Regions from separate parts of the Listeria sp. MAN/IMW/UF555 genome, predicted to be linked through region 2. Evidence: riboswitches for the same ligand, from Rfam matches in the RefSeq annotation. Region 2 holds a riboswitch; each other region holds the start of a gene.
What was found. A riboswitch is a leader RNA that binds a small molecule or an ion and turns the genes downstream of it on or off. The one in region 2 is predicted to bind S-adenosylmethionine.
Positions count from the first base shown of each region.

Region 1 (7,317 bases), on a different contig from region 2:
TTCAACAATACTAACAATCCCTTTAGGTGCGTTGTCTACTGTTACATAGTTTTCCACATAAGTGACTGCGCTATTATCATCCGCCACAAGCAACACATGGTTAACAAGTGGAGATTCTGCTTTTTCTTGTACAAAAACAGCTTGAATTGGCGCTTTCACTTCAACATTTTTAGGAACGTAAAGGAAAATCCCACCGTTCACTAGTGCCGCATGAAAAGCAGTCAGTTTATGTTCGTTCACTTGAACTGCATCTGTCATGAAGTATTTTTTCACAAGTTCAGGATGGTTTTTCACAGCGGAAATAATATCTGTAAAAATAACACCTTGATCAACTAGTTCTTGTTGCAACTGAAGTCTCGCAGGTCTTTCATCCATTTGAACGTAAAAATTGGCTTCTTTATTATCTAAATCAACTAAATTCGCTACTTTTTCAGGCAAAGTTTCATTTGTTACGCCTTCTTTAAAAGGTATAAACGTCTCAAACTTCGTGAAATTCCAGCGAGTAATTTTTGTTTTATCCACAAAAGGCAAGTCCAGTTCCCCGTAAGCTTTAAAAGCATTGCGACGGATTTCTAAAAACCAATCCGGTTCATTCGCATTACTTGAAAAAGCGTGGATAAAATCATCTTTAATTGTCATATTTTCTGCCATGATTTTAACCTCACTTCCTTATTGTTGGTCTACTGCTTCTTCTTCCTCAAGTTCAATACCAAGTTCTTGTTTAATCCAGTCATAACCTTCAGCTTCTAAACGTTTAGCAAGCTCAGGTCCACCTTCTTTAACTACTTTACCTTGCATCATTACGTGCACAAAATCTGGTGTAATGTAGTTAAGTAAACGTTGGTAATGGGTAATGATTAAGCAGCCGAAACCTTCGCCGCGCATTTCATTTACACCTTTAGAGACAACTTTAAGTGCATCAATATCAAGACCAGAGTCAATTTCATCTAAAATCGCTAATTTTGGCTCGATCATTAATAATTGTAAGATTTCATTACGTTTTTTCTCTCCGCCTGAAAATCCTTCATTTAAATAACGTTCTGCCATTTCTTCGTCCATATCTAAAATGTCCATTTTGGCATCTAATTTACGGATGAATTGCATTACTGGAATTTCGTCGCCTTCTTCGCGTCGGCTATTGATGGCTGCACGAATGAATTCAGCGTTTGTAACACCGCTAATTTCACTTGGATATTGCATCGCTAAGAAAAGACCAGCACGAGCGCGTTCATCTACTTCCATCTCAAGTACATCTTCTCCGTCAAGCGTGATTGATCCTTGTGTTACTTCATATTTCGGGTGCCCCATAATTGCTGAGGACAACGTAGATTTACCTGTTCCGTTTGGTCCCATGATAGCATGGATTTCGCCAGTTGAAATTTCAAGGTTAACGCCCTTCAAAATTTCTTTTCCTTCTATTTCAACATGTAAATCTTGAATCTTTAAAGTTGCCATAAAAAAGTCCTCCCTAGTGTAAAATTTGCATAATCCTAGTTTAGTATAATTCTAATCTGATTACAACTATAAAAACCAGCACTCTTCGCATTCTCCCCTTCATTCTACTATTAATAGCCGTTTTTTACCAGTTTTCGTGCATTATCACTATTTCCATTTTATTTGAGAATCCATGACATAAAAGGAAGAGCGCTCTATATCAATAGAAGAAAGGTCCTTTTTTACTATAAAAAAGGATTGTATATCTTATTTAGATATGGTATTGTTGTAACGTAACAAATTTGCAACATAATAACTTATTTGTAATAAACGATTATTTATTGAAGGAGAATTTAAAATATGAAGAAAGCAATAATGGCTCTGACCATCTTTGTATTGCTTTTAGCCACATTATCCGGGTGCAGCTCCCCTAAGTCCGACTTCACATCTACTTTAAAGAAAACAGCTGAAAATAAACAATTTACAACGAACGTCACATTCCAAGTAAACAACCTATCTGATAACTACATTAAAAAACTTGGCTCTGATATTGACTTAAATCAACTTAAAAAATCTAACATTCAATATAAAATTTCTGTAGATAGTGATTCTTCCTCTTCCTATAGCGCTTATTCGCTTCACTGGAAAGGCAAAGAACCACTTGATTTAACTCTACACGCGCTCCAAAACAGTGAAGACGGGAAAGCTTATATCCCTGTAGCTGATATTTATGATGCAGCAGACAGTTTTTCAAGCCTACTATCCGATTCAGCAGCTCAGATTTTCAACAAAGTACTCGCGCAAAATAAAGACTTAGAATCTAAATATCTCAACGTATTCGAGACATTCCAAAACTTCTCCAATCAAACAATTGATTCAGAAACCGTTGATCGTCAAGCGGAAGAATTGAAAAAAATTGAAGAAGCCAGTGGTATCGCAATTTACAGCTATTTAAATAACTTAGATGACAAACATTTCACTTCCAAAGATAATGGAGATATTGTTTTAAACCTATCCAAAAACGAAATAAAAGATTTAGTTAATGACGTTTTTACAGCACTTGATAATGACGGAAATATCATCACACTTCTTTCAGAAATTGATGGTAGCTCGCAAAAAGAAGCTCAAAAAAAATGGAATTCCGGTGAAAAAAGCGTTCGTTCTTCGCTAAAAAACCTTACTTCCAATAAAAATCAAACACTCGATTTCAAATTAACGTTAACACCAGATAGTAAGAAAGGTTTCAGTAAAGCCGTTATTACTACAAACTTTGAAGATAGCAAAACAAAAGATTTAATCAACTTAACAACAACCGTCGACATGCTTGATTATGAAAAAGTTCCTCCAATGCCAGAAGGTAAAGACATTGTTTCTAAAAAAGAACTTGATAAAGCCATTTCTGATGGACTGAAACTATATTTAAGTAGTGCTAATTAAAAAAATCCTTTTACCAAATCGGTAAAAGGATTTTTTTGTTTACTTATCAACTGGAACAACTGCTCCGTCCCATTCTTTCGTAATGTAATCTTGAATTTCTTTTGAATGTAACACTTTAACTAGTTCTTTAATGTTTTTGTCGTCTTTTTTCTTGTCCGTAGTTACAACAATATTAGCGTAAGGAGAATCTTTGCTTTCGATTGCAATAGCATCTTTCGAAGGATTTAAGCCTTGGTCTACAACAAAGTTTGAGTTAATAGCGACAACATCGCCTTCTTCATTATTATATGCAGTCATCAAGTAAGCTGGGTCAAAATCATATTTGAATTTCAAGTTTTTCGGATTGTCTTTAATATCGTCAAATGTTGCATCTTGTGGTTTCACGCCATCTTTAAGCGTTAAAAGTCCATTATCTACAAAAATCCCAATAACACGCGGCCAGTCAGATTTTGAGTTAGAAAGTAAAACTTGCGCGCCGTCTTTTAAATCTTTAATATCTTTTACTTTTTTAGAATAAATGCCCATTGGTTCGATGTGAATAGCACCGACATCAGCAAATTTGTAACCTTTTTCTTTTTCTTCTAATTCAAGATATGGTTTATGTTGGAAGTAGTTAGCATCTAAATCGCCTTCTTCTAGGGCTTTATTAGGCATAACGTAGTCTGTATATTTAACAATTTTCAAGTCAATCCCTTTATCTTTCAGGATTGGTTTTGCTTGTTCTAAGATTTGAGCATGGGGTGTATTTGACGCACCCACTACCAATTTATTATCGTCTTTACTAGATGAAGCTTTATCTGAGGAGCCACCGCAAGCTGTAAGTACTAAAACTAAACTTAATGTGAAAATTAAACCAAGAACCTTTTTCATGAAATTCTCTCCTTTTTTGCGGGGATTCCGCGTTTTTTTATATAAATTTCTTCATATACATTGATTAGCGTTTATCGGTTCGTTTTGTTAGGAAGTCGCCGATAAATTGGAAAATAAAGACGATGATTAAAATAATAATTGTCGCAAGTACCGTTACATCAGGTTGTCCACGTTGGAATCCTTCAAGATAAGCTGTATTTCCAAGCCCACCTGCACCAATGACGCCGGCCATCGCTGTGAATCCAACAAGTGAAATTGCTGTCACTGTAATACCAGAAATAATCGCTGGTAAGGCTTCTGGGATGAGCACTTTACCAATAATAGTAAACATATTCGCGCCCATGGATTTAGCGGCTTCAATAACGCCTTTGTCTACTTCGCGAAAAGCAATTTCTACCATCCGACCATAGAACGGAGCTGCTGAGATAATTAAAGCTGGAAGTGCTGCTTTCGGTCCAATTACGGTTCCGACTAACGATTTTGTCATCGGTAAAAGTAACACGATTAAAATAATAAAAGGAATGGAACGGAACACATTAACAAGGATTGCTGTGATCCAGTATAAAATGCGCGCTCCGGCATGTTTTTTATTATTGGTTAAAAATAGTAATAATCCTAGCACGATTCCTAGTAAAAAAACTGCAAATAATGAAGTAAGTGTCATATATAGCGTTTCTTGTGTGGCAACCCACATCATTTGAAAATCAACATTTGGAAATAACTCTTGTAATTTCGTCATCGTTCTAACACTTCCGTTTCTACTTTAAGTTGACGTAGCTGTGTTAGACTGGCTTCTATCGCTTCTTCTGTGCCTAGAACTTGGACATACAATGTTCCGTATGCGCCGTTTTGCGTTTGAGTTAAGTTCCCATGAAGGACATTTAGCAAGACATCATTTTCTTTTGCTACTTGAGAGATAACTGGTTGAGTTGCATTTTCACTCATGAAGAGTAGTTTAACGATTTTACCTTCTGCGTAATTATCGAGTAATAGATGGATTAGTTCTTCCGTTTCGTCTGAATCAGTTACTTGGCGGACGAAGCGCTGCGTTACTTTTTCTTTAGGATGGCGGAAAACGTCTAGTACGTCACCGAGTTCAGCAACTTTCCCGTTTTCCATGACTGCCACGCGATTACAGATTTTACGGATAACGTGCATTTCGTGGGTGATAACGATGATAGTTAGGTTGAGGCGTTTATTTATGTCTAGCAGTAATTCTAAAACTTCATCGGTTGTTTGTGGATCTAGTGCGGATGTAGCTTCATCACAAAGCAATACTTTAGGATTATTCGCGAGCGCTCTTGCAATACCTACGCGCTGTTTTTGCCCACCACTTAGTTCAGCTGGATAGGCGTTTTCTTTTCCTTCTAAGCCAACGAGTCGGATTAGTTCATTGACCCGAAAACGTCTTTTCTCACCGCGAACACCAGCAATTTCTAATGGAAACGCGATATTTTCTGCAACAGTTCTTGACCATAATAAATTAAAATGTTGAAATATCATTCCGATTTGTTGGCGCGCTTTTCTTAATTTACTACCACGAATTTGGCTAATTAGTAGGTTATCTACTTCAACAGATCCTTCAGTTGGTAGTTCTAATCCATTGAACATTCGGATTAGTGTACTTTTACCAGCCCCTGAATAACCAACTACTCCGAAAATCTCACCTTGTTCAATTTCTAAATCGACATGGTCGACTGCGAGAACTTTGTTATTTCTGGACGTATATTCTTTTACGACGTTCTGTAACGTAATCATCTCTATCACCTTTTCTACATTCTGATATACAAAAAAGCCTTCCTGCTAATGAGCAGAAAGGCAGCATTTTTTCAAATGGGCTAACTTCCTTCTCATCTTTCAGAACAAATCGTTGTTCTGCATGACTTAGCACCTTAAACACATAATGAATTATTGTTTAGGTTGCTGGGTTTCACAGGGCATTTCCCTCCACCACTCTGGATAAGATTTCTACATATTATTATATCACTTCATTTGTGACTATAGTGACGTTTCTTGTTTTTTCATATTACCTTTTCCGTCACACTTTGTCAATAACTTTTTTATTTATACGCATCTATTTGTAATTTACTTCACTAATAATATTATTTTCTCCCGAATGTTCCTGGCTAGCTAACTGAGAGGCTATTTTAATCTGAGCTCTATTTTGATATTTAAGTTCGCTACTATTGACTTGAATTATGTACATAAATACCGCAATGACTGTGATACAAGCAACAACAATTAAAACAATATGTTTTTTCATTTTTCTCTCCTCCGTGATTTATATTCTACTGAAAGAACATAAATCACAAGGAAAGAAACATTTAAGAATTTTTAAAGATTAAATGAGCGGCAATTTGACGATAAAACTTGTTTTGCGATGTTTGCTTTCTGCGGTAACAATTCCGCCGTGTTTTTCAACGATAGACTTAGCAATTGCAAGGCCTAAACCAGTCCCCGTTGTTGTCCGGTTTTTATCTACTTTATAAAAACGTTCAAATAAATAAGGCAAATCAACGGTTGGAATCTCTTCACCGTAATTAGTGACCCGCACAACAGCCATATGATCTTCTTTTTTCGCGCTTACATCAATTTGTTTATTTCCTTCTCCGTATCTAAGCGCATTGGAAAATAAATTCTCAAACAAACGCATAATTTGGTTACCATCGCCACCAATGATGAGTTTATTGGCATCAAAATGTTCGATTATCTGCATATTTCGTTCTGCAGCTCGTCCGTCATATTCTGCTACTAATTGTCTGAGTAATTCAATGATGTCTAGTTCGTCTTTTTTCAATTGGTAATCAACACTATCAAGCCTAGTATAAGAGAATAAATCATCAATCAGTTTATGCAGATGACGCGCTTTTCCGTAAACAAGTTCCGTATAATAACGCAGCTCAATCTCATCACGATAACGATCCTCATGAATATAACTTAAATATCCTAAAATCGACGTTAAAGGCGTCCGCAAATCATGTGAGACATTCGTAATCAAGTCATTCCTAGCTTGCTGCGCCTGTTCTTCCTTTTTCATTAATTTATTTTGTCGTTCACGCATATTTTCAATGTTTCGCTCAAGTTCTTGAATTTCCGGGACAAAACTTTCTGTATCAACCGGCTTTCCATCATTTAAAGCAAAATTAATCGTTCGTAGTTGTTTTTTTAATATCCGCTGACGCATCAATCGATAAAAGAATGCAAAGAATAAACAAGCAATCAAAAAGATAATTAAAAACTTCAGCGATAACATCCAAAACGACTGCATTATCCGAGTATATTTATTCGGCCCAAAAAGTTGAACCATAGATTGCGTCACTTCACGTAAAAACAAAGAATCATCACGAATAGAAATACTCCACAAATAAATAGTTTGGACAGTAATCAAAGCAAAAACCCAAGACACTATTGCAAAAAAAGTCGCCTGCCAAACATTCATCACATGGCTAATTTTCGTAAACAACACTTCCAGTCTAGATTTCAATTTTGTACCCTACTCCCCATATTGTCTTAATCACATTTTCTCCGCCCATAGCATCTCTCAATTTATCACGCAAGTTGCTAATATGGACCATG
Region 1 covers NZ_JBZWZS010000004.1:40,942-48,258, forward strand. The annotation lists gene sufD (Fe-S cluster assembly protein SufD) at 1-651, opposite strand, end outside; gene sufC (Fe-S cluster assembly ATPase SufC) at 670-1,455, opposite strand; gene AC4PG8_RS12370 (Lmo2079 family surface lipoprotein) at 1,795-2,871, shown strand; gene AC4PG8_RS12375 (MetQ/NlpA family ABC transporter substrate-binding protein) at 2,911-3,741, opposite strand; gene AC4PG8_RS12380 (methionine ABC transporter permease) at 3,806-4,480, opposite strand; gene AC4PG8_RS12385 (methionine ABC transporter ATP-binding protein) at 4,477-5,499, opposite strand; SAM riboswitch class I at 5,589-5,707, opposite strand; gene AC4PG8_RS12390 (hypothetical protein) at 5,816-6,004, opposite strand; gene cesK (histidine kinase CesK) at 6,083-7,225, opposite strand; gene cesR (response regulator CesR) at 7,215-7,317, opposite strand, start outside.
Region 1: linked by a shared signal. The riboswitch ahead of AC4PG8_RS12385 (methionine ABC transporter ATP-binding protein) and the one ahead of AC4PG8_RS05270 (O-acetylhomoserine aminocarboxypropyltransferase/cysteine synthase family protein) in region 2 are both predicted to bind S-adenosylmethionine.

Region 2 (7,317 bases):
AATTAAAAACATGCTACAATAAACAAGTTGTGAATTTCACAAGAAAATTTTTTGTTTGGAGATGAAATAATTTGGATGTTGAAAGTAGTCCATTAATGCAGAAAATTGATTATAGTACGCGCAAAAAAATTGATTTAGTAAATAATAGTATTCTTCGTTATATCGTGCGCGCGATGTTAGCATGTTTATTCTTAACACTAGGGACTGCGGTCGCTGTTATGATTGGTGATAAAGTCGATCATTTTGCACCCGGACTTGGTAAAATCACCTATGCATTTATGTTTAGTTGGTCGCTCGTTATGATTATTTATATGAATGCTGAGCTGGGTACTTCTAACATGATGTATATGACAACAGGTGTTTATCAAAAAATTGTTAAACCTGGAAAAGCATTACAAATTTTGATTTTATGTATTGTTTGTAATTTATTGGGTGGAATTCTTGCAGGGTACTTAGTTTCTCTGACATCTGTTTTCCATAATTTACCTGCTGATCATTTCTTATTTACTGCCGTTAGCGGTAAACTTGAAAAAGCGCCATTACAAATTTTTGTAGAAGGTATTTTCGCCAATATTGTTGTAAATACGGCCGTGCTTTGTACACTTCGAATGAAAGATGATGCTGGTAAAGTCATTGCGATGATTTTCATTATTTTCATCTTTGCATTCTTAGGATTCGAGCACGTTATCGCCAACTTCTCATCATTCTCATTAGCATTTTTCGCTTCTGGTGGAACACTTGCTGCAATGACAGCGGGCAATGTGACCGTCAATTTAGTCCTTGCTTTACTTGGGAATTTTGTAGGTGGTGGCCTTGTTATCGGACTAGGTTATGCGTGGCTTAACCGAACGAAATCAATTTATAAAGACTAATAAAAAAGTTACCTCAGAAATTTTCCGAGGTAACTTTTTTTATATGCTTTTTACAGGTAAATTACTTAAAAATGATCGGATGAGCGGCTCGAACTTCGGTACTTCCTTTTCAACTAGAAAAGCGTCATGACCGTATTCAGAGGCCACTTCATGATAAGTAACCGGCACATCCCATTCTTTTAAAAGCTCATAACCACGGCGCAAATCGTGAATTCGGAAAAGCTGATCGGTCGTAATGCCAATCAGCAAATACGGAATTTTAATTTTTGAAAAAGCGGGTAAATCATCTTTCGCGGGAGCCGTAACGTCAAATAAATCAATCGCCTTTGTTAAATATAGATAACTATTCGCGTCAAACCGCTCGACAAAAGTATCCCCTTGATATTGTAAATACGATTCAATTTGAAAATGCTCTTTTGAGAAAGCGGCCGGAGAAGACTCGGCGACAGTGAAACGTTCAAACCGCTTGGAGAAAAGTTCGCTCGTCCGGTAAGTCATCATTCCAACCATTCTTGCAGTAGCAAGGCCGCCCTCAGGTTGACCAATATAGTTGCCGCCATTAAAGTCGGGATCATTCAGAATCGCCATCCGCATAATTAAGTTATAGCCAATCGCATCAGGTCCGGCAGCAAGCGGGGAGGCGATGTTGATAATGCTATCTGTTATATCGGCATAATCAATCGCCCATTCAGTGGCTTGCATTCCACCCATCGATCCACCAATCACCGAAACAATCCTCGTAACCCCAAGTTGCTCCAAAAGTTCACGCTGCACTTTAATAATATCTTTAATTGAAAATCCGGGAAATTGTAACCGGAAAGGCTCGCCTGTTTTTGGATTAATCGAGGAGGGGCCAGTCGTTCCACTACAACCACCAAATACATTCGTACAAACAAGGAAATATTTGTCTGTATCAATCGTTTTCCCCGGACCAATATAATCATCCCACCAACCAGGGGCGTCATCTTCAAAATGTTTCGCCGCATGTGCCGTCCCAGTGAGCGCATGTTCTAACAAAATACAATTATCGCGTGAGGCAGAAAGTGTCCCATACGTTTCATAGCCAACTAAAACCGGACTTAATGTTTCCCCGTTTTCAAGTAGAAGAGGACTTTTTTGAAATAGTTCTTTTTGCTGTAAGGTCACTTCTCTTCACTTCCTCCTAAATTTGCTCTAGTGCTTTCGTTAAATCTTGAATAATATCATCCGCATTTTCGATTCCGATAGAAAGACGGATGGATTCTGGTTTAACGCCAGCTGTTAATTGTTGTTCTTCGCTTAGTTGTTGATGAGTCGTTGATGCTGGGTGGATTATAAGCGACTTGGCATCACCCACATTTGCTAGATGTGAGAATAACTCCACAGATTCGATAACCTTTTTCCCAGCCGCGTAACCACCCTTAACGCCAAAAGTGAAAATGGAACCAGGTCCTTTTGGTAAATATTTTTGGGCTAAATCGTGGTATTTGTTGTCTTTTAAGCCAGGATAATTAACCCAAGCAACTTTTGGATGGTCATTTAAGAAATTCGCTACTTGTTTCGCATTTTTCACGTGTTGCTCAAGTCGTAAAGATAATGTTTCTAGCCCTAAAATGAGCAAGAAGGCGTTGAACGGGGAAAGTGCGGCACCAGTGTCACGAAGGAGCGAGACACGGAGCTTGGTAATATAGGCCGCTGCACCAACGTCATTTGTATAAGACAGCCCGTTATAACTATCATCAGGTACAACGAGTTTTGGAAACTTCCCATTTGCCCAGTTAAATTTACCAGAGTCAATAACAGCGCCACCAATCGCAACCCCGTGACCACCGATAAATTTCGTTGCCGAGTAAACGACAATATCTGCGCCAAAATCAAATGGGCGATTTAAATAAGCGGTCGCAAAAGTATTATCAACAATTAGCGGGACATCAGATGCGTGCGCTATCTCAGCTACTTTTTCAATATCAATAATATTAATATCAGGATTCCCAATCGTTTCAATGAATACGGCTTTCGTATTTTCTTTAATTGCTTTTTCAAAATTTTCAGGTTCGTTAGGGTCGACAAAAGTAACATCAATGCCAAACGTTTTAAATGTATGCGAGAAAAGAGTGTGTGTGCCACCATAAAGTGTTGCCGCTGCGACGATATGATCTCCGGAACCAGCAATATTTAAAATCGAGTAAGTAATAGCGGCCATGCCTGAAGCCGTTGCAACAGCGCCAATGCCACCTTCAAGTAAAGTTAACCGTTCTTCTAAAACAGCTGTAGTAGGATTCATAATTCGTGTATAAATATTTCCGGTTTCCTGTAAACCAAATAAGGCTGCGGCATGTTCTGGGCTATCAAATGTATACGATGTTGTTTGATAAATTGGCACAGCTCTAGAATGCGTATCTCCGTCCGGTGTATGTCCGCCGTGTACTTGAATTGTTTCGAATTTATACTCATTACTCATAAAATCCACTCCTCTTTAATATGTATTTATCAGTAATTTCCATCAAAAAACCTCCCTAGCAGTATATAAGCCGCCAGAGAGGATAGAGTTTCCTAAACTTGGATTTCCGACTTATCTTTCAGAATATACTGCTGGAATTAGCACCGTGAAAATAAATTCCGGTTGCTAAGGCTTCAAAGGGCCAGTCCCTCCACCTTTCGTGATAAGAAAATACTATTAAATTAAGTTATATATTACGCTGGATGAAACAAATTGTCAACTAAGTATTTAAAAAGTCCAAAAATAGCACTTGTGTGTGGAATTTTTGTGACAAAGCTGTTTTTTAGACTAATATTTCATTTTAAAAAGGTTTTAAAATCCATTTTTTAGGCTATTATAGTTAAGACTAATTATATTTCATTAAAAGTGGGGTTAGATTAGCACAAATAAAGGGGAGTTGAAATAAAAATGAAGACATTTACACGTATTCTTGTTTTATTAGCAGGGATTGCGATGATTGTACTTGGAATTTGGTTCTTATTCCATCCGGCTATTTCATTATTAACATCAGCTTTTATGCTTAGTTTCTTATTACTGATTTCTGGTATTTTCCACACATTCTCTTACTTTTCAGACAGAAAATCACAAAATGTTTCTGGTTGGGTACTAGCTGACGGGATTTTATCCATCTTACTAGGTTTCTTGTTATTATTTAATGAATTTGCTGGACCAGAAATAATTGTATTACTTTTTAGCATGTGGGTATTATTCGCTGGTATCATGCGTACTGTTGGTGCATTTACAGCCAAGCAAAACAATATACAAGGTTGGGGTTGGATTTTAACCATTGGTCTTATTGGTATCGTTGTAGGATTTATCGCTCTGTTTAATCCAATTGTTTCTGTGATTGGAGCAATAATTGTTGTAGCAACATTCTTCATCGTTCAAGGTATCGGCGCAATCGCGACATTCTTCTTTATTGGTAAAAATAGTTAATAAAAAAGAAGCTATCTAACTAAGATAGCTTCTTTTCATTATGCATATTTTTACGAAATACTATTAGAAAAAAAGTATTCATTTTACACTCATATGTAAGGTTCGTGATTTTCTTTTAGTTTTTGCTTATGAATCTCGAAATTATTAACACGCCAAGGTTTTGGCGAAAGCGCAATAATTCCATCTTCTTCTAGCTTTCGCAGGTTAGTTGCAACGTAAGCTCGAGCTAAATTTAGATAATTTCCCAAGATTTTTTGGGTGAAATAATAGGGAATCAAACAAGAACCATCCGACTCGATTCTTCCAAATCTCTCCCCACAAGCAATTAATCCCGCTAAAACTTTCTCGCTAGAAGGTAAATTAACGTAACCTTCCCGTTCTAACATAGGTGTAACCATACTTTGCATAAGTGCATTCATTTGCCAAAATACATCTGGTGAGCTTAAGAGTTTATTCAAAACATATTTACGTTCAAATTGATAAACACTAACTTCACTAATAGACGTATAGTTTGCAGGTGATTTGGCTCCTCCAAGTAATGTAAGCGGACCGATAGAATCTTGTTTACCTAAGAAGCTAATAATACTATCTTCTTTACACGTATTTTTACTCATCGAAACGACCCCGTCTTCAATAATATAAAAGTAAGTTGTTTCCGCGCCTTCTGTTAAGATTTTTTGGTTGCGTCTAAAACGAATTCTCTTATATGGAAGAACCGCTTCATTTGAATCTTTTAACAAGTCGAGTAAATCTACGTTGTAAAAATTATTTTCCTCATTCAGTAATGACATATACCGAGTCCCCTTTTCTCAGTGTTAATCATTATCATTATATAGGAGATGAGTCGAAATGTGTATTAATGGGACTTATGATGCTCTAAGTAATTTTGCTTTAATTAGACGATCACGAATGAGAATACCTAATAAAGCAGCGAACACCGCTTTAATAATACCAGGAATAATAAATGGTACCATCCCAGTCAAAAATGCAGTCGGCCAGTCAAGACCTGTGCTAACTTTAAGCCATAAAACACCGAAAATTAACGTAACGATGGCTCCTAGAATATTAGCAACGATTGCATAAGGAACAGTGAATTTTGTTTTTTCGAGCAACCAACCTGTAAGTAGTGCATTAAAAATAAATCCGACAATAAATCCGCCAGTTGGCCCAAAAAGAATCCCAATTCCTGCTGTCATCCCTTGAAAAACCGGAATACCAACTGCTCCAAGCACGATATAAACTAAAACAGATATGGTACCGTGACGAGCTCCAAGAATTGTTGCTGCTAAACCAATTGCAAATGTTTGCCCAGTAAGTGGAATAGGGCCAAGTGGAATAGCAACTTGTGCGAGTAAAGCAATGATGACTGCGAATAAAGCATCTACGACTAAAAATTTCAATTTCTGATCACGCATAAACGTATCTCTCCTTAATGTAAACTTAATACTAAATTAGGTTAACATTTATTAAATAAAAAAACAATACTATTTTTTCTAATCAGTACCTTGCAATGAACACTAGTGTATGATAAACTATAGTGGTAGTGAACAATATATAGTAGTGGTTACTTATTACTAGTGGTAATTTAGCAGAATGGAGGAGTTAGCATGGAGGTTAACCCGCAATTCAAAAAAGGTGTGTTAGAACTATGCTGTTTGTTTTTAATTCAAAAGAAAGATTGTTATGGTTATGAATTAGCAAATCAAGTTTCTAAATATATTGAGGTTGCAGAGGGAGCTATTTATCCGGTACTTAGAAGATTAGTTAAAGAAGAGTATTGCTCCACTTATTTAGTAGAATCAAATGAAGGTCCATCAAGAAAATATTATCAGCTGACGGTAAAAGGAGAAATTTACTTGAATGAGCTTATCTCTGAATGGAACAATTTTACAGATAGTGTTGCTAAGCTTTTAACAGAGGGGGAAGCAGTAAATGAATAAACAAGATTTTCTAAACGAATTAAACCAGCGCCTAGAATTGCTGGATCCAAAAGAGCGGAGAGAACTATTATCAGACTATCAAGAGCATTTTAGAAATGGTGTGGAAGCTGGGAAAAGCGAAGAACAAATCGTCTTTGATCTTGGAAAACCGGAAGAAATTGCGGCAGATATTTTAAGTGAAAGAGATATTCGCGAAGAACAGGTAGAAGCAGATTATTATTATGTACCTCGAAAAAATCAAAATGAAAATAGATCTGTGAGTAAACAAGTTTTAATTGGAATAGGTTTATTTTTCCTAGACATCTGTCTTATTATTCCGATTATGGTTTCGCTATGGTCACTCGTTATTTCACTTTGGGCAACAGTTGGTGGGTTCTTACTTTCACCGGTAATACTTGGCGTAGAACTATTATTTGGCGCTGATTTTGAATTTTATCAAATGTTTATTTCCATTGGGCTTGTAGGACTGGGTCTTATGCTGCTGTTTGTAGCAAATGCACTTACTAAGTTTACAAGTAAAGCTACTATGGCTATTATCCAGTGGCACAAATATGCGGTCAAAGGAGGCGGAAAAAATGCGTAAACATCATTTAAGTAAGAAATTATTTTTCGCCGGTTTGGTGCTATTTATTATCGGAGCTATCGGCGTGGCAGTCACAATGAAATCAGGCACTATGATTGAAAAAGGCGAACCACTAACAAAACAGTGGGACTTATCAGCTGAAAATATTAATACAATTGCCTTTTCTTCCGAGCGAGATGTACTAATTGAATGGAAAGAAAGTACAACAGGCAAGAATTATATTGAACTCAAAGGAAATTACTCTGCAAATGACAAAAAAGCCATTCAAAAATTAGAACCAGTCTCTGAAGACGGAACCTCATTTAATATAACAGTTCCTGAAGAGGATGATTGGTATAACAACTTTGGCAAAATCTACGCTTACGGGCAACAAAAAGTAACTGTCTTTTTAACAAAAGATACGAAATTAGCTGATTTAAAAGTAAAATCTCATTCAGGAGATATTAATGTTTCTGATTTTAAAGTAAAGAAATTTGTTAGTTCTACAAATTCTGGTGAGTTAAAAGT
Region 2 covers NZ_JBZWZS010000001.1:1,036,735-1,044,051, reverse strand. The annotation lists gene AC4PG8_RS05280 (formate/nitrite transporter family protein) at 72-872, shown strand; gene metX (homoserine O-acetyltransferase MetX) at 912-2,018, opposite strand; gene AC4PG8_RS05270 (O-acetylhomoserine aminocarboxypropyltransferase/cysteine synthase family protein) at 2,035-3,312, opposite strand; SAM riboswitch class I at 3,421-3,521, opposite strand; gene AC4PG8_RS05265 (HdeD family acid-resistance protein) at 3,760-4,287, shown strand; gene AC4PG8_RS05260 (Crp/Fnr family transcriptional regulator) at 4,377-5,078, opposite strand; gene AC4PG8_RS05255 (biotin transporter BioY) at 5,154-5,702, opposite strand; gene AC4PG8_RS05250 (PadR family transcriptional regulator) at 5,895-6,227, shown strand; gene AC4PG8_RS05245 (DUF1700 domain-containing protein) at 6,220-6,810, shown strand; gene AC4PG8_RS05240 (DUF4097 family beta strand repeat-containing protein) at 6,803-7,317, shown strand, end outside.

Region 3 (7,317 bases), 1.0 Mb from region 2:
TGCGTAATAATATAATCCGCGCCGTATTCTACTTTTCGTTCAATTAATCGAACCGCCTTTTCTAAGTTAAGCACATTGGGGTTAAACGCTGCGCCAACATGAAATCGCGCTTTTTCCTTCAACGATTTTCCCGTATATGAAATACCGTCATTAAACTTTTTAATCAGCTGAACGAGCTCCACCGATCTTAAATCAAACACCGAGGATGCTCCTGGGAAATCACCTACTTTAGTCGGATCGCCCGTAATCGCAAGCACATCATGGAGACCGAGCTTATGAAATCCCATCACATGCGAATGCATCCCAACTAAATTATGGTCCCGCGTCGTCAAATGAATCAGCGGTTTAATACCATACTCATGTTTCAAAATGGAAGCCAGCGCCATATTACTAATTCTCGGAGTCGCTAGTGAATTATCCGAAATCGTAATCGCGTCAACTCCAGCCTCATCCAGCGCCTTAGCTCCTTCAAAAAATTTCGATGTATCAAAAGTCCGAGGTGGATCAAGTTCTACTAAAATCGTCAACCGTTGCTTCACCTTATCAAGTAAACGCTCACCAGACTCCTCGTCCTCGACTTCTTCAGGAACAAGCTCCAAAATCGGTCGAACTTCTTTTTCCAAAACGGGCTTAGTGCTCTCTAATCCTTTACGTAAAGCCCGAATATGATCTGGAGTCGTTCCGCAACAGCCACCAATAATTCGCGCACCTTCTTGTCGAAAAACTTCCCCGTAATGCTCAAAATAATCTGTATCTGACTGATAAATGACTTTCCCTTCTTGCACTTCTGGCAGGCTCGCATTGGGATAAACAGCTAAGTATGCCTTATCATAAAGTGGTACTGTTTCAAGAGCACGCGCCATATGATATGGTCCAAGTCGGCAATTGATACCAACCACATCTGCACCGAGCGCAATAAGTTCTTCCAGCGCATCTGGTAATTTTTTCCCGTTTTGAAGGATACCTGGTTCATGCATCGATACATTTGCCACGACAGGTAAATCAGTCGTCTCACGGAGAATTTTCAACACCGTTTTAAGTTCATCTAAATCATAATACGTCTCAAGCAAAATTGCATCCACACCATCTAACAAAAAACAGTATAGCTGCTCCCGAAAACTACGCTTAATTTCTTCCAGAGGAGCCGCCGGAAGTCTTGCATCCACAGCACCATTTATCCCGCCAATCGTGCCAAAGATATACGTCCCGGTCCCTCTCGCCGCTTCCTTTGCTAAGCGAATGGCTGCTTGGTTAATTCGCTTCACTTCATCCTCAAGACCATATCGAGCGAGTTTAATATAATTGGCTCCGTAAGTATTAGTTTGAATAATATCCGCACCAGCACCAATATAAGCCTTATGAATCGCTACAATATCTTCCGGATGAGATAAATTCAGCTCTTCAAACGAACGGTCCACTCCGTAGGAATAAAGCAAAGTGCCCATCGCACCATCTGCAATTAAAACTTTTTCACTTAAATCTTTTCTTAAATTCATTTCGCGACACTTCCTTTCTTAATGAACGAAAGTGCTTGTTTTAAATCAGCAATCAAATCATCTGCATCCTCCAGCCCCGCTGAAAAACGTAATAATCCTGGAGTAATTCCTTGCGCCAAACGCTCCTCTTCCGGAACAGCAGCATGAGACATTTTAGCAGGGTAAGATAAAATACTCTCAACCGCACCTAAACTCACGGAAAATACCGGTAACTCCAAATGATTCACGAGCTCGCGCACAGCTTCTTCGCTACCAAGATCAAAAGACAAAACAGCTCCACCACTCGTCGCTTGTTCTACTTGAATTTCATAGCCTGCATGGGATGGTAAGCCAGGATAATGCACTGCAACTACATCTGGTTCCGCATTTAAAAACAAAGCAATTTTTTCCGCAGTTTCCGTCCCAGCTTTCATCCGAACAGATAGCGTTTTAAGTCCACGAAGCAGCAACCAAGAATCTTGTACCCCAAGAACCCCACCAGTTGAATTTTGCAAAAAGTAAATAGCTTCAGCCAAATCCGGGTTATTAGTAACAATAAGCCCCGCCAAAATATCACTATGACCGCCAAGAAATTTCGTCGCACTGTGGATAACCAAATCTGCCCCAAGCTCTAACGGTTTTTGAATAAGCGGTGTTAAAAATGTATTGTCAACAAACGTATGGCAGCCATTCGCTCTCGCAAGTTTAGAAACAGTCCGAATGTCCGTCACATGTAATAGCGGATTGGATGGTGTTTCCAAGTAAACCAACTTAGTATTCGCTTGAAACGCCTTCGCAACTTCATCAATGTTTGTCGTATCAACAAAAGTATGCGTAATCCCAAACCTCGGCAACACTTGCTCAACCAAACGAAAAGTTCCACCATACACATCTTTTGAAATAATAAAATGATCCCCTTTAGATAGTGTGAAAAGTGCCGCAGAAACAGCAGCCATACCACTTGCAAAAGCAAAACCATTCGTGCCACCTTCTAATTCCGCAATCGCTTGCTCCACTTTTTCCCGAGTTGGATTGCCACTTCTTGCATAATCATAAGTATGGTAATTATCAAAATCATGTTGATGAAATGTAGACGATAAATGAATGGGCGTATTAAGTGCACCTGTTTCTTTATCGATTCCTAAACTAGCTTTAATTACAGCTGTATCTTGCCCATAATCCTTAGCCACGAGCGGTCACCCCTTTCAAAACCGTATCAAGTGCTTTAGATAAATCAGCAATTAAATCTTCACTAGCTTCAATTCCAACCGAAATTCGTAATAATTTATCTGTGAGTCCATAAGAATTTCTAAGTTCCACTGGAATATCGGCATGAGTTTGCGTTGTTGGATAAGTAATCAAACTCTCTACCCCACCTAAACTTTCCGCAAAAGTAAACAACTCAAGCTCTTTTAAAAGTGGCGATACGAGCGCTGCATCCTTAATAAAGAAACTAATCATTCCCCCGCGGCCCGGATAACGCACTTCCTCCACTAACTCATGCTCCTCCAAAAACGCAGCGATTTTCTCCGCATTTGCTTGATGCTGTCTCACTCGTAAAACAAGCGTCTTCAGACCACGAATCAAAAGCCAACTATCAAATGGCGATAACACAGTACCCGTTGCATTTAGCTGATCAAAAAAGAATTTTCCAAGCCATTCCTCTTTAACAATAACCGCGCCTGCCAGCACATCGTTATGTCCACCAAGATACTTCGTCGCACTATGAATAACAATATCTGCGCCTAAAGTTAATGGTTGCTGCAAAACAGGTGTATAAAAAGTGTTATCTACAATAACAAGTAAATCATTCGCATGTGCCCACCGAGACACACTAGCAATGTCTGTTTCTTGCATCAATGGATTAGTCGGCGTTTCGATGAAAATCGCTTTTGTTTCCGGGCGAACCAATTTTTCCAAATCATTCACGTTCGCCCCGTCCCAATAAGAAAAACCAATCTGATATTGCGCTCCAAACTGTTCAAAATATCTAAAAGTCCCACCGTACAAATCCTGCGAACTTATAATATGTTCACCCGTTTTAAATAGCTGAAAGACTAATTGAATCGCACTCATCCCAGAACTCGTCGCAAATGCATGCGTGCCATTCTCTAGTTCCGCAAGTGCTTCTTGTAAAGCATCTCGCGTTGGATTTCCAGTTCTAGTATAATCATATCCCGTTGATACCCCAAGATCGGCATGCTGGTAAGCTGTAGAGAAGTAGACTGGCATATTGACAGCACCCGTTCTTTCACACTTTCTATTTCCAATTTGCGCTGCTATCGTCTCTTGTTTCAGCTTTGCCATAATTACCTCTCCTCCATTCCTTTATTTCTCTAATACTTGATATTCTGCACGAACTTCTTTAGTCGCTTTAATCATATCTTGAAGTGCTGCAATTGTTTCAGGCTCTTTACGCGTTTTCAACCCACAATCCGGGTTAATCCAAAATTGTTTTGCATCAATTGCACGTAACGCACGGCGGATATTATCTTGAATTTCTGAAACAGTTGGAACTCGTGGACTATGAATATCATAAACACCCAGTCCAATTTCTTTATCATAAGTCACTTCTTCAAATGTCGAAATAATTTCCCCATGACTTCTTGAGGTTTCAATCGAAATCACATCGGCATCCAAAGCACTGATTGTATCAATAATGTCATCAAAATCCGAGTAACACATATGAGTATGAATTTGCGTATCATTTTGAACCGAAGCAGTTGTTAATTTAAATGAATATACCGCATCATCTAAATATTTTTGCCATCTCGCTTGTTTCAATGGTAAACCTTCACGTAAAGCTGGCTCGTCCACTTGGATAACTTTAATGCCATTACGTTCTAGTGCTTCTACCTCTTTACGAAGCGCGAGGCCAACTTGATTCGCAACAACACTTTCCGGCACATCATCACGGACAAAACTCCAATTGATGATTGTTACTGGCGCCGTTAGCATCCCCTTCACTGGGCGCTTCGTTAACGACTGGGCATAGACGCTTTCTTTCACTGTAATTTCCTCCGTAAAAGCAACATCCCCGTAGATAAGTGGTGGACGAACCGCTCTCGAACCATAAGATTGTACCCAGCCAAATTTAGTTGCTTGGAAGCCAGCTAATTTTTGTCCAAAATATTCCACCATGTCAGTACGTTCAAATTCACCGTGAACTAACACATCGATATCTAAATCCTCTTGAATTTTAATCCAGCGAGCAGTTTCTTTTTCAATAAATGCATTATATTCTGCATCGGTGATATTTCCTTTTAACCAATCTGCACGTGTTTTCCGAACTTCTGGTGACTGTGGAAAACTTCCGATAGTCGTTGTTGGAAACAGTGGTAATTTGAGCCATTCATGTTGTAATTTGATTCGTTCTGCAAATGGTAATTCTCGGTCAACCCGAACATTTTCCAAATTAGCAATCGCCGCTTGAACTTCTAAATTATTTCGATGGCTTGATTCATTAAGTGCTTTTACAGCCTCACGAGCTTCATTTAGCTCAGCAGCCACACTTTCCGCACCTTCTGTTAAAGCTTTCGTTAATATAGCAATTTCATCTAATTTTTGATCAGCAAATGATAAGCCGCCTAGAATCACTTCATCTAAATCAGGTTCGCTTAGTTTTGTTACTGGTACATGTAATAATGAATTGGATGGTTGGACAATCAATTTATCCTCCGCCACATAATGAGCGATGTCAGTAAGGAGTGCCAATTTCGCATCCAAATCACTGCGCCAAACATTTCGACCATCAATCACCCCAGCCGCTAAATATTTATTTTGCGGAAATCCGTGAGCTTTCAACGCTTTAATCGAATCGCCGTGATCATGAACAAAATCAATTCCAACCGCCGCAACTGGCAAATTAACAACCTCTTCATAATAATCCAAACTTTCAAAATAAGTTTGTAATTCTATTTTCAAGTTTGGTACAGCATCATGAAACGCTTTGTATACTTTTTCAAATAAAGCAATTTCTTTTTTATCAAAACTAGTTGCAAGATAAGGTTCGTCAATTTGAACCCAGGTAGCACCAGCAGTTTCAAGCTCTTTCAAAATTTCAATATACGCTGGAATAAATTTATCTAATAATATTTCAAAGCTTTCTGTATCGCTACCTTTTCCAAGTTTTAAATAAGTAACCGGACCAACAAGGACTGGCTTCCCTTCAATCCCAAGCTCATTTTTCGCTTCCTCGTAGTAGTAAAGCGCCCGGTTATCTAATACTTTAGGATCAGCTTCAGCAAGTTCTGGCACGATGTAGTGATAGTTAGTATTGAACCATTTAGTCATTTCAGAAGCAACCGCGTCACTCTTACCACGCGCAATATCAAAATATGTATTTAGCGAAACCTTTCCACCATCATGTTGAAAGCGTTTTGGAATAATCCCAAATGTAACGCTCGTATCTAGCACTTGATCATAAAAACTAAAGTCACCAACTGGAATCAAATCAATTCCTTTATCTTGTTGTTTCTTTAGCGCATGTAATCTTAGAGCTTTTGTTTCCGCCAATAATTCCTCTTCTGAAATCGCACCATTCCAAAACTTTTCTAGCGCACGTTTCCATTCACGTTTCTCCCCAAGTCTTGGATACCCCAAGTTTGAACTAATCGCCTTTACCATACCTATCACCTTATCCTCTCAATTTTTTGCCAATAAAAAACCTCCCTAGAGAACTAGAGAGGTTTGGAAGTTTCGATACACAAATACAGTGAAACTTTTTAAGTCTCTCTTATCTCTCGAAGCATCACACTTCGCAGGATTTAGCACCTTTTCAACGAATTGAAAGGTTGCTGGGTTTCAACGGGCCAGTCCCTCTACCACTCATAATAAGAGTAATTTATTTAGTTTTTTTAATCACTTAAATTGGATTGAAATCATCATACCACTTGCAACTAAAAACTGTCAATCATTAAATTTTTATTTTCTTTCAATGTGCTTCCTTCCGTCCTCCCAAAGCTAATAATAAACAGCCTAGCAAAAGGATTCCAGCGACCACAAAATAAAATATTTGATTTCCAAAAATCCCTATCATCATCCCCGTTGCACTCGGACCAATAATACTCCCTAAACTAAAGAACATTCCTACCAAAATATTTCCAGCCGGAAGTAGTTCAAGCGGCGTCAAATCAGTCATATAAGATAACCCTAGTGAATAAAGCGAGCCTAGCAATATCCCCAAAATAAAGAAAAATATCACAAAGAAAATAGGTATCTTAACAAACGCTGTTAATACAAAAACCACAGCCCCTGCTCCAGTCAAAAGCGGTAACATTTTACCCCGACCAAATTTATCACTAATAATCCCAATCGGCACTTGAAAAATAATCGTCCCAACTGAAAAAGAAGAAATAATCATCGCAATCATCATTGTATCAAGCCCATCTCGCAACCCTACAACCGGAAATGTCGCATTAAGTCCGGTTTCAAGAATCCCATACAAAAACGGTGGAATCATCGCAACCCAAGCCATCTTAAATACGCCCGAAAAGCGTTTTATACTTCCCCAAAAAGAAATTTTCCGAATAACAGCCTTTTCTCCCACGAAATCATTTCGAATAAACCAAACAAGGCTCCAAGCAATCAATACTAAAATACCTGACAAAAAGAAAGGCAAGTTTGCATTTACTTTTGCCAAATTCACCAATTGCGGCCCAATCGCAAATCCTACAGAGAAAAACAAACCATAAATAGCCATATTCCGACCACGCTTACTAGGATCACTCATTGCTCCAATCCATGTCTGCGATGAAAAATGCAACATATGATCCCCAATACCAATAAGCAATCGCAATATAAACCAAAAATATAAATTAAACCAAATAGGAAAAGCAAATAT
Region 3 covers NZ_JBZWZS010000001.1:1,014-8,330, reverse strand. The annotation lists gene AC4PG8_RS00060 (bifunctional homocysteine S-methyltransferase/methylenetetrahydrofolate reductase) at 1-1,496, opposite strand, end outside; gene metC (cystathionine beta-lyase) at 1,493-2,665, opposite strand; gene AC4PG8_RS00050 (aminotransferase class I/II-fold pyridoxal phosphate-dependent enzyme) at 2,658-3,782, opposite strand; gene metE (5-methyltetrahydropteroyltriglutamate--homocysteine S-methyltransferase) at 3,804-6,101, opposite strand; SAM riboswitch class I at 6,208-6,314, opposite strand; gene AC4PG8_RS00040 (MFS transporter) at 6,409-7,317, opposite strand, start outside.
Region 3: linked by a shared signal. The riboswitch ahead of metE (5-methyltetrahydropteroyltriglutamate--homocysteine S-methyltransferase) and the one ahead of AC4PG8_RS05270 (O-acetylhomoserine aminocarboxypropyltransferase/cysteine synthase family protein) in region 2 are both predicted to bind S-adenosylmethionine.

Region 4 (7,317 bases), 330 kb from region 2:
AGCAATCGCAACACGTTGTTTTTGACCGCCAGAAAGCTGACTTGGATAATTGCTTCTTTTATCCTCTAAGCCAACAATCGACAAGTATTTATTTACGCGAATCTCGATTTCGTCTTTTGGAACACCTTCTAATTTTAACGGTTTGGCAATGTTATCATAGACAGTTGCGGTTTTAAGTAAGTTATATCCTTGGAAAATCATACCAATTTTCCGACGAGCGACACGAAGTTCTTTACTTGAGAGGGTAGACAAATTCTTCCCGTCAATTAAAACTTGGCCGGCATCAGGACGTTCAAGCAAGTTGATGCAACGAACGAGCGTACTTTTTCCGGCGCCACTGTAACCAACGACACCGAAAATTTCTCCTTTTTCGACTGTAATAGAAACATTTTTGACGGCTTCTACGGTTTTTCCATTTACATTAAATGACTTTGAAACTTGATGTAATTCGATCAAAATAAAACAACTCCCTAGAATGCAGGTACTACAGACCCATTAAATTCTTTTTCAATAAATGCTTTTACGTCATCAGAATGGTAGTATTTTTCTAATGTTTTAACGACTTCATCATCTTTGTTTTCGCTACGAATAACAAATACGTTTGGATATGGATTGTCTTTTGTTGGTTCATGGTAAATTGCGTCTTTATTAATAGAAAGTCCAGCACCCATTGCGAAGTTAGTATTGATAGCTGCTGCTGCAACTTCATCTAATTGTGCAGGGATTTGAGAAGCTTCAAGTTCAACGATTTCAAGGTCAAGTGGGTTTTCAGCAATGTCTTTTTTTGTTGCTTTTTCTTCCACGCCATCTTTTAATTTAATAATGCCAGCATCTTCAAATAGTTTTAAACCACGGTATTCGTTACTTGGATCGTTTGGAACGGCAATTTTGTCGCCTTTTTTAAGATCTTTTAAGTCTTTAATATCGTTGGAGTAAACACCCATTGGGAATGCTACTGTTTTAAAAGCAACGTCTAATTTGTAGCCTTTATCTTTCTTTTGTTGCTCTAAGAACGGGATTGTTTGGTAGTTATTCGCATCGAGGTCACCGTCGTTTAAAGCTGTATTTGGTGTATTATAATCATCAAAAGTTTTGATTTTGATTTCAAGGCCGTCTTTTTTCGCTAATTTTTGAACTTCTTCAGCGATTTGTTGGTGAGGTCCTGCTGTTGTTCCAATGGTGATTTCTTTTGTGCTTAAGGCTTTATCGTCACTTCCGCCTCCACATGCTGCTAAACCTAGAATAAGGCTTGATGCAAGTAAAATTCCTAACCCTTTTGTTAATTTTCTCATCTTTTTTTCCTCCCTAGTATGTTGATTATTTATCCAGATTTATTCATGAAAGCAATAAAAAAACTTCTCTATTTAGAATAGAGAAGTGGAAAGTCGAACATATCCAGCTCCTCTCATCTACCAAAACGGAATACACCATTTTGCTGGAATTAGCACCTTCACTTTACGCTTAAATAAAGTTAGGTTGCCGGGCTTCATCGGGCCAGTCCCTCTGCCGCTCTCGATAAGAGAAAATATTTTAGAAAAACCTGTTAGTTAAAAATATACGCATTTTAAGATAATTTGTCAATGCTTTTTTAAGTTTAAAAAAAATCATACTGGACAAATACTTCAGAAAACTTTACTATTTTAATCAATGAAACTTGAAAAGGACGGGTGCCAAATGAAAATTTCCAAACGCTTGCAAAATTTACCAGATCAATTTTTTTCTAGCCTTGTAGAAAAAGTGGGAAAGAAAGTGGAAGAAGGTCATGACGTGATTAATCTAGGTCAAGGAAATCCAGACCAGCCAACACCCAAGCATATCGTGGAAGCAATGAAAACAGCTTCAGAAAATCCAATCAATCATAAATATTCGTTGTTTCGTGGAAAACAGGAACTTAAACAAGCCGCGGCTGATTTTTATGCGCGTGAATATAATGTAACCATCGATCCAAATACAGAAGTAGCCATTTTATTTGGGACGAAAACAGGGCTTGTTGAACTGCCAATGTGTTTAATGGATCCAGGTGACGTAATGCTTTTACCAGATCCGGGCTACCCAGATTATTTATCAGGAGCCGTTTTAGGAGAAGTTCAGTTCGAAACAATGCCACTTATTGCTGAAAATAACTTTTTACCAGATTTTAATAAAATTCCTGAAGAAATTGCGAAAAAAGCGGAGTTGATGTATTTAAATTATCCAAATAACCCCACTGGCGCGGTTGCTACGACTCACTTTTTTGAAGAAACGGTTGCTTTTGCTAAAGAAAACAATATCACGATTGCACATGATTTTGCTTATGGTGGTATTGGTTTTGATGGGAAGAAACCGATTAGCTTTTTAGAAACTCCAGGAGCAAAAGAGATTGGAATCGAACTTTATACGCTTTCGAAAACATACAATATGGCTGGCTGGCGCGTAGGATTTGCTGTTGGGAATAAAGACGTTGTCGAAGCAATCAACCTCATTCAAGATCATATGTATGTAAGTTTATTCCCAGGTATTCAAGATGCTGCAATTGAGGCGCTCACAGGCGATCAAACTTGTGTACAAGAATTAAATGCTCGTTATGAAAGCCGTAGAAATGCATTTATAGCTGCTTGTGATAAAATTGGTTGGGAAGCAATTGCTCCAGCGGGCTCTTTTTTTGCATGGATGCCCGTTCCAAAAGAGTTTACAAGTAGTGAATTCGCGGATTACTTATTAAATGAGGTTAGTGTAGCTGTTGCTGACGGAAGTGGTTTCGGAACTTTCGGTGAGGGTTATGTACGCGTAGGACTTTTAATGGATGAAAAACGATTAGAAGAGGCAGTGGCGCGAATTTCCAAGCTACATTTATTTGATAAAGTGGCACAAAATTAAGAGATTATGTGATTTTAAGAGAAAATAGCTTGTAATAATTCAGATAATTAACTGTATGTGTTATAATTGATTAGTAAGTCTATTCTTAGCATGTTGTTTTATGAAGACAGGCCGGAATTTAAAGTATTTAGTGAGATTTTTTTGCATTAAATAAAAAGTATCTGTCCCGGTTAAAGCCGGCGAAATCCAGGAATGAGAGGACTGTAAAAAAATGGCAGAAAAGAAAATTCTTGTAGTAGATGACGAAAAACCGATTGCGGATATAGTTAAGTTTAATCTAAATAAAGAAGGCTTTGATGTATATTGCGCCTATGATGGCGATGAAGCGTTAGAACTTGTAGAAGAAGTTCAGCCAGATTTGATTTTACTGGACATTATGCTTCCAGGTCGTGATGGTATTGAGGTATGTCGTGAAGTACGTAAGAAGTATGATATGCCAATAATTATGGTAACTGCAAAAGATTCCGAAATTGATAAAGTTATCGGACTTGAACTTGGTGCCGATGATTACGTTACGAAACCATTTAGTAACCGCGAATTAATCGCTCGTGTGAAAGCCAACTTGCGCCGTCATAGCCAAGTAAGCTCAAACGCTGCCGAGGAAGAAGAAAACAGTGAATTAGAAATTGGTTCATTAATTATTCATCCAGACGCATATGTTGCTTCAAAACGTGGCGAAACAATCGAACTTACGCATCGTGAATTCGAATTACTTCATTATCTAGCCAAACATATGGGTCAAGTCATGACAAGAGAACATTTACTTCAAACAGTTTGGGGCTATGATTACTTCGGTGATGTTCGTACGGTCGATGTTACTGTTCGACGTCTACGCGAAAAAATTGAAGATAATCCAAGCCATCCAGCGTGGTTAGTTACAAGACGCGGCGTTGGTTATTATTTACGCAATCCAGAACAAGAATAAATAAACAAGAAGTGGTCGCCAAGTAAAAAACTTGGAGGACCACTTTTTTTGGGTATATCCGCATACTTAATAATTATTTTTATAAATAAATTGACCCAAATAACAGGAAAAACAATACGTCTACCCCATAACATATGGTATACTAATTTAAATATATTACCCCGAATAGGAGTAGAAAGACTTATGCATAAAATGAGATTTTTTCAGTCTGTACAATTTAAGTTAGTTATTATGTATTTGCTATTAATTATTGTAGCAATGCAAGTAATCGGCGCGTATTTTGTACGTGAGCTGGAAGGGCAACTGGAGAAGAATTTTCAAGATTCCATCACGAATAGCATCACGTTGCTGGATTATAATGCTAGAGAAGAAATCATAAAAAATAGCGATAACTCAGTGAAGCTACAAAATGATATTCGAGAGCTTTTGGTCGACTATTCGCGTGCAAGCAGCAACATAATCGAAGTAAGAATAGTAGATGACAAAGGCAAAATTCTCGGGACTTCCAATTTAGATAATCAAGGTATCGTTGGGCAAAAAAGTAACGATCCCCTTGTTAAACGAACCTTATCACTCGGAACTACATCTGAGGATAAAATTTATAAAGACGAATCAAATAAAAATAACCGTGTCTGGGTGAACGTATCCTCCATCAAAAATAAAGGACAAGTGATAGGGGCTATTTATCTTGTCGCCGATATTGAAAGTGTATATAAACAAGTGGATGATATTACGAACATTTTCATTACGGGTACTTTGATTGCCATGATCATTACAGCGGTACTTGGAATTTTACTATCCAGAACGATTACGAAGCCAATTATTGAAATGAAACGTCAAGCCTATGCGATGGCGCGAGGAAACTACAGCCGGAAAGTTAAAGTCTATGGCGTGGATGAAATTGGCGAACTAGCTGATTCCTTCAATACACTAACAAAACGTGTTCAAGAAGCACAGGCCATGACAGAAGGAGAACGGCGCAAACTTTCCTCCGTACTTGCCTATATGACCGATGGAGTAATTGCTACAGACCGCCGCGGAAAAGTTATTCTTATTAACACGCCAGCTGAAAAAATGCTACGTGTTAAGCATGAAAGTGCCAATGGTCGATCAATTATTGATGTACTAGATATTGGTGATACCTATCAATTTGAAGATTTAATGGAAGTCGATGGTTCATTAACGATGGACCGTAGCACGCTTGATAAACCATACGTACTGCGCGCTAATTTTTCCGTTATTCAAAGAGAAACTGGATTTAATAATGGCGTTATTGCAGTACTTCACGATATTACCGACCAAGAAAAAGTCGATCAAGAACGCCGCGATTTCGTTTCTAATGTGTCGCATGAATTAAGAACCCCGCTTACAAGTATGCATAGTTACTTAGAGGCTCTAAGTGACGGGGCATGGGAAGATAAAGAAATTGCGCCACGTTTCCTTGAAGTGACTCAAAACGAAACAGAACGAATGATTCGTCTTGTAAATGACCTGCTTAAACTTTCAAGAATGGACGGTGGAAGAGAACAATTAGAAAAAAGCTTCGTGAATTTCACAGACTTCTTCAATCATATTATCGATCGTTTTGAAATGATGAAAAAAGAAACAATCATGTTTAAACGCCACATTCCAAAAGAACCGGTTATCATCGAAATTGATGAAGATAAAGTAATGCAAGTATTAGATAATATTATTTCGAATGCCAATAAATATTCACCGGACGGGGGCCGAATTTCTTTCTACTTGAAAAAATTTGAAGATGAAATTGAAGTTAGTATAGCTGACGAAGGCTTAGGCGTACCAGATGAAGATTTGGCAAATGTATTCGACCGCTTTTTCCGTGTTGATAAAGCTCGCTCGCGGGAAATGGGAGGAACAGGGTTAGGACTAGCGATAGCAAGAGAAGTTATCGAAGCTCATGGTGGCCGAATTTGGGCAGAACGCAACAAGTCCAAAGGTACGATAATTAAATTCACCCTGCCATACAGTGACTTACCGGAGGATGATTGGGAATGATGAAAAAAACAGGATTTCGCTCATTTTTATTAACAGTTCTAGTCGTGCTCAGTATCGTCTTAAGCTACTTTATTTGGAAGGGACAACCTGATTACGAAGCGATTAACGTTAAAGAAGTTGAAAAAACAACCATTGATAAAACCATGACAACATCACAAGTATTTAAACCATATAAATTAGCTGTTAATGCAAATGAAATTAATTACCAAAGCTTAGACTCAGACTTGTTAAATGAGTTAATGGCACAAGGCAAAGCATTTAGTTTCTCAGAAGTAGTTCTTGCCAATAAAAAAAGTAATGAAGAATACGAGAAATTAATCCATAAAAATGGGACGATAGAGATTATTTTCCCTAACAATATTCCATTTTCAATTTTTGCTCAAAATTTCCAAGTGGAAGGAGAAGGGCTAGAATCTGCCTTCTTTAATCGTATTGTATTTGATATAAATAACACGGATACTGGGCTTCATTCCGTTTATTTTGCCAATGATGACCAAGAAAATATTTACCAAAGCTCCTTGCAAAATAAAGATATTGATAAAATTGAAAAAATTGTTAAAAAGAACGAAAGTAAACTCGCGCAAAACGATAAAGTTATTTCCAATAAACGAAATCTGTTCTTAAGCTCCGAAAAAACAAAGCTAAATCGCAAAAAATACATTACGGATTCGCTTGAAATCAATCTATTTACCTCTGCGCTATTTCAAGATTCAGGTACAGTTAAGAGCGAAGGAAATACCTATACGGACGGCTCTAGCGTGATTGAAATGGATACAGAAAATAAGGTTTTAGAATATGTAAATCCTTCTCAAGAGCGCACTAATCCTGAAGATTTAAATAACGTCAAACGAGCTGGATTGATTCAAGATAGTTTCAATTTTGTAAATGATCATGCGGGTTGGACTGGGGATGGCGCTTATTATTTCACCGGTTATGCTGCCGAAAGCGCAACGACCAATTTTAGTTTGTTTATAGATAATTTACAAGTTTATAATGAAGATGGTATGGCTGATATTTCTGTTACAGAAGGCCTCGAAGCAGTTTATAAATACATGCGTCCATTTTTCCGTTTAGACACGGACGTTCCTGGAGAGAAAAAAGAAGTAACTATAGAGTCGTCTTATTCCGTCTACAATGCACTAGTTGAAAATCCTAATGTGAAAGCCGAAGAAATAGAAGATATTGTTCCTGGCTATCACATGAAAAGAAGTGAATCATCTGGTATGAACCGCATTGTTACTTTAGAGCCAACTTGGTTATATAAATATCATGATAAATGGTTCATCTTCCAACCAGAAGCAGAAAAGGCGGGTGAATAAAGATGGATTGGCGTAAAACACAAATGATTTTCATTGTAACGCTCCTCATTTTAAATGTCTTTTTAGCAGTGATTTTCTTTAATAAACAATTATCAGATGATCCAGACACACTAGGAAATGAAACTTTAGAAGAACGATTAAAAGCAGATAATATTTCTCATCCTGATTTATCAAGCAAGCCAACTAGTGGAGCTATCTTCA
Region 4 covers NZ_JBZWZS010000001.1:1,362,573-1,369,889, reverse strand. The annotation lists gene AC4PG8_RS06840 (methionine ABC transporter ATP-binding protein) at 1-456, opposite strand, end outside; gene AC4PG8_RS06835 (MetQ/NlpA family ABC transporter substrate-binding protein) at 471-1,292, opposite strand; SAM riboswitch class I at 1,403-1,522, opposite strand; gene AC4PG8_RS06830 (pyridoxal phosphate-dependent aminotransferase) at 1,675-2,856, shown strand; gene yycF (response regulator YycF) at 3,068-3,781, shown strand; gene walK (cell wall metabolism sensor histidine kinase WalK) at 3,965-5,797, shown strand; gene yycH (two-component system activity regulator YycH) at 5,794-7,116, shown strand; gene AC4PG8_RS06810 (two-component system regulatory protein YycI) at 7,119-7,317, shown strand, end outside.
Region 4: linked by a shared signal. The riboswitch ahead of AC4PG8_RS06835 (MetQ/NlpA family ABC transporter substrate-binding protein) and the one ahead of AC4PG8_RS05270 (O-acetylhomoserine aminocarboxypropyltransferase/cysteine synthase family protein) in region 2 are both predicted to bind S-adenosylmethionine.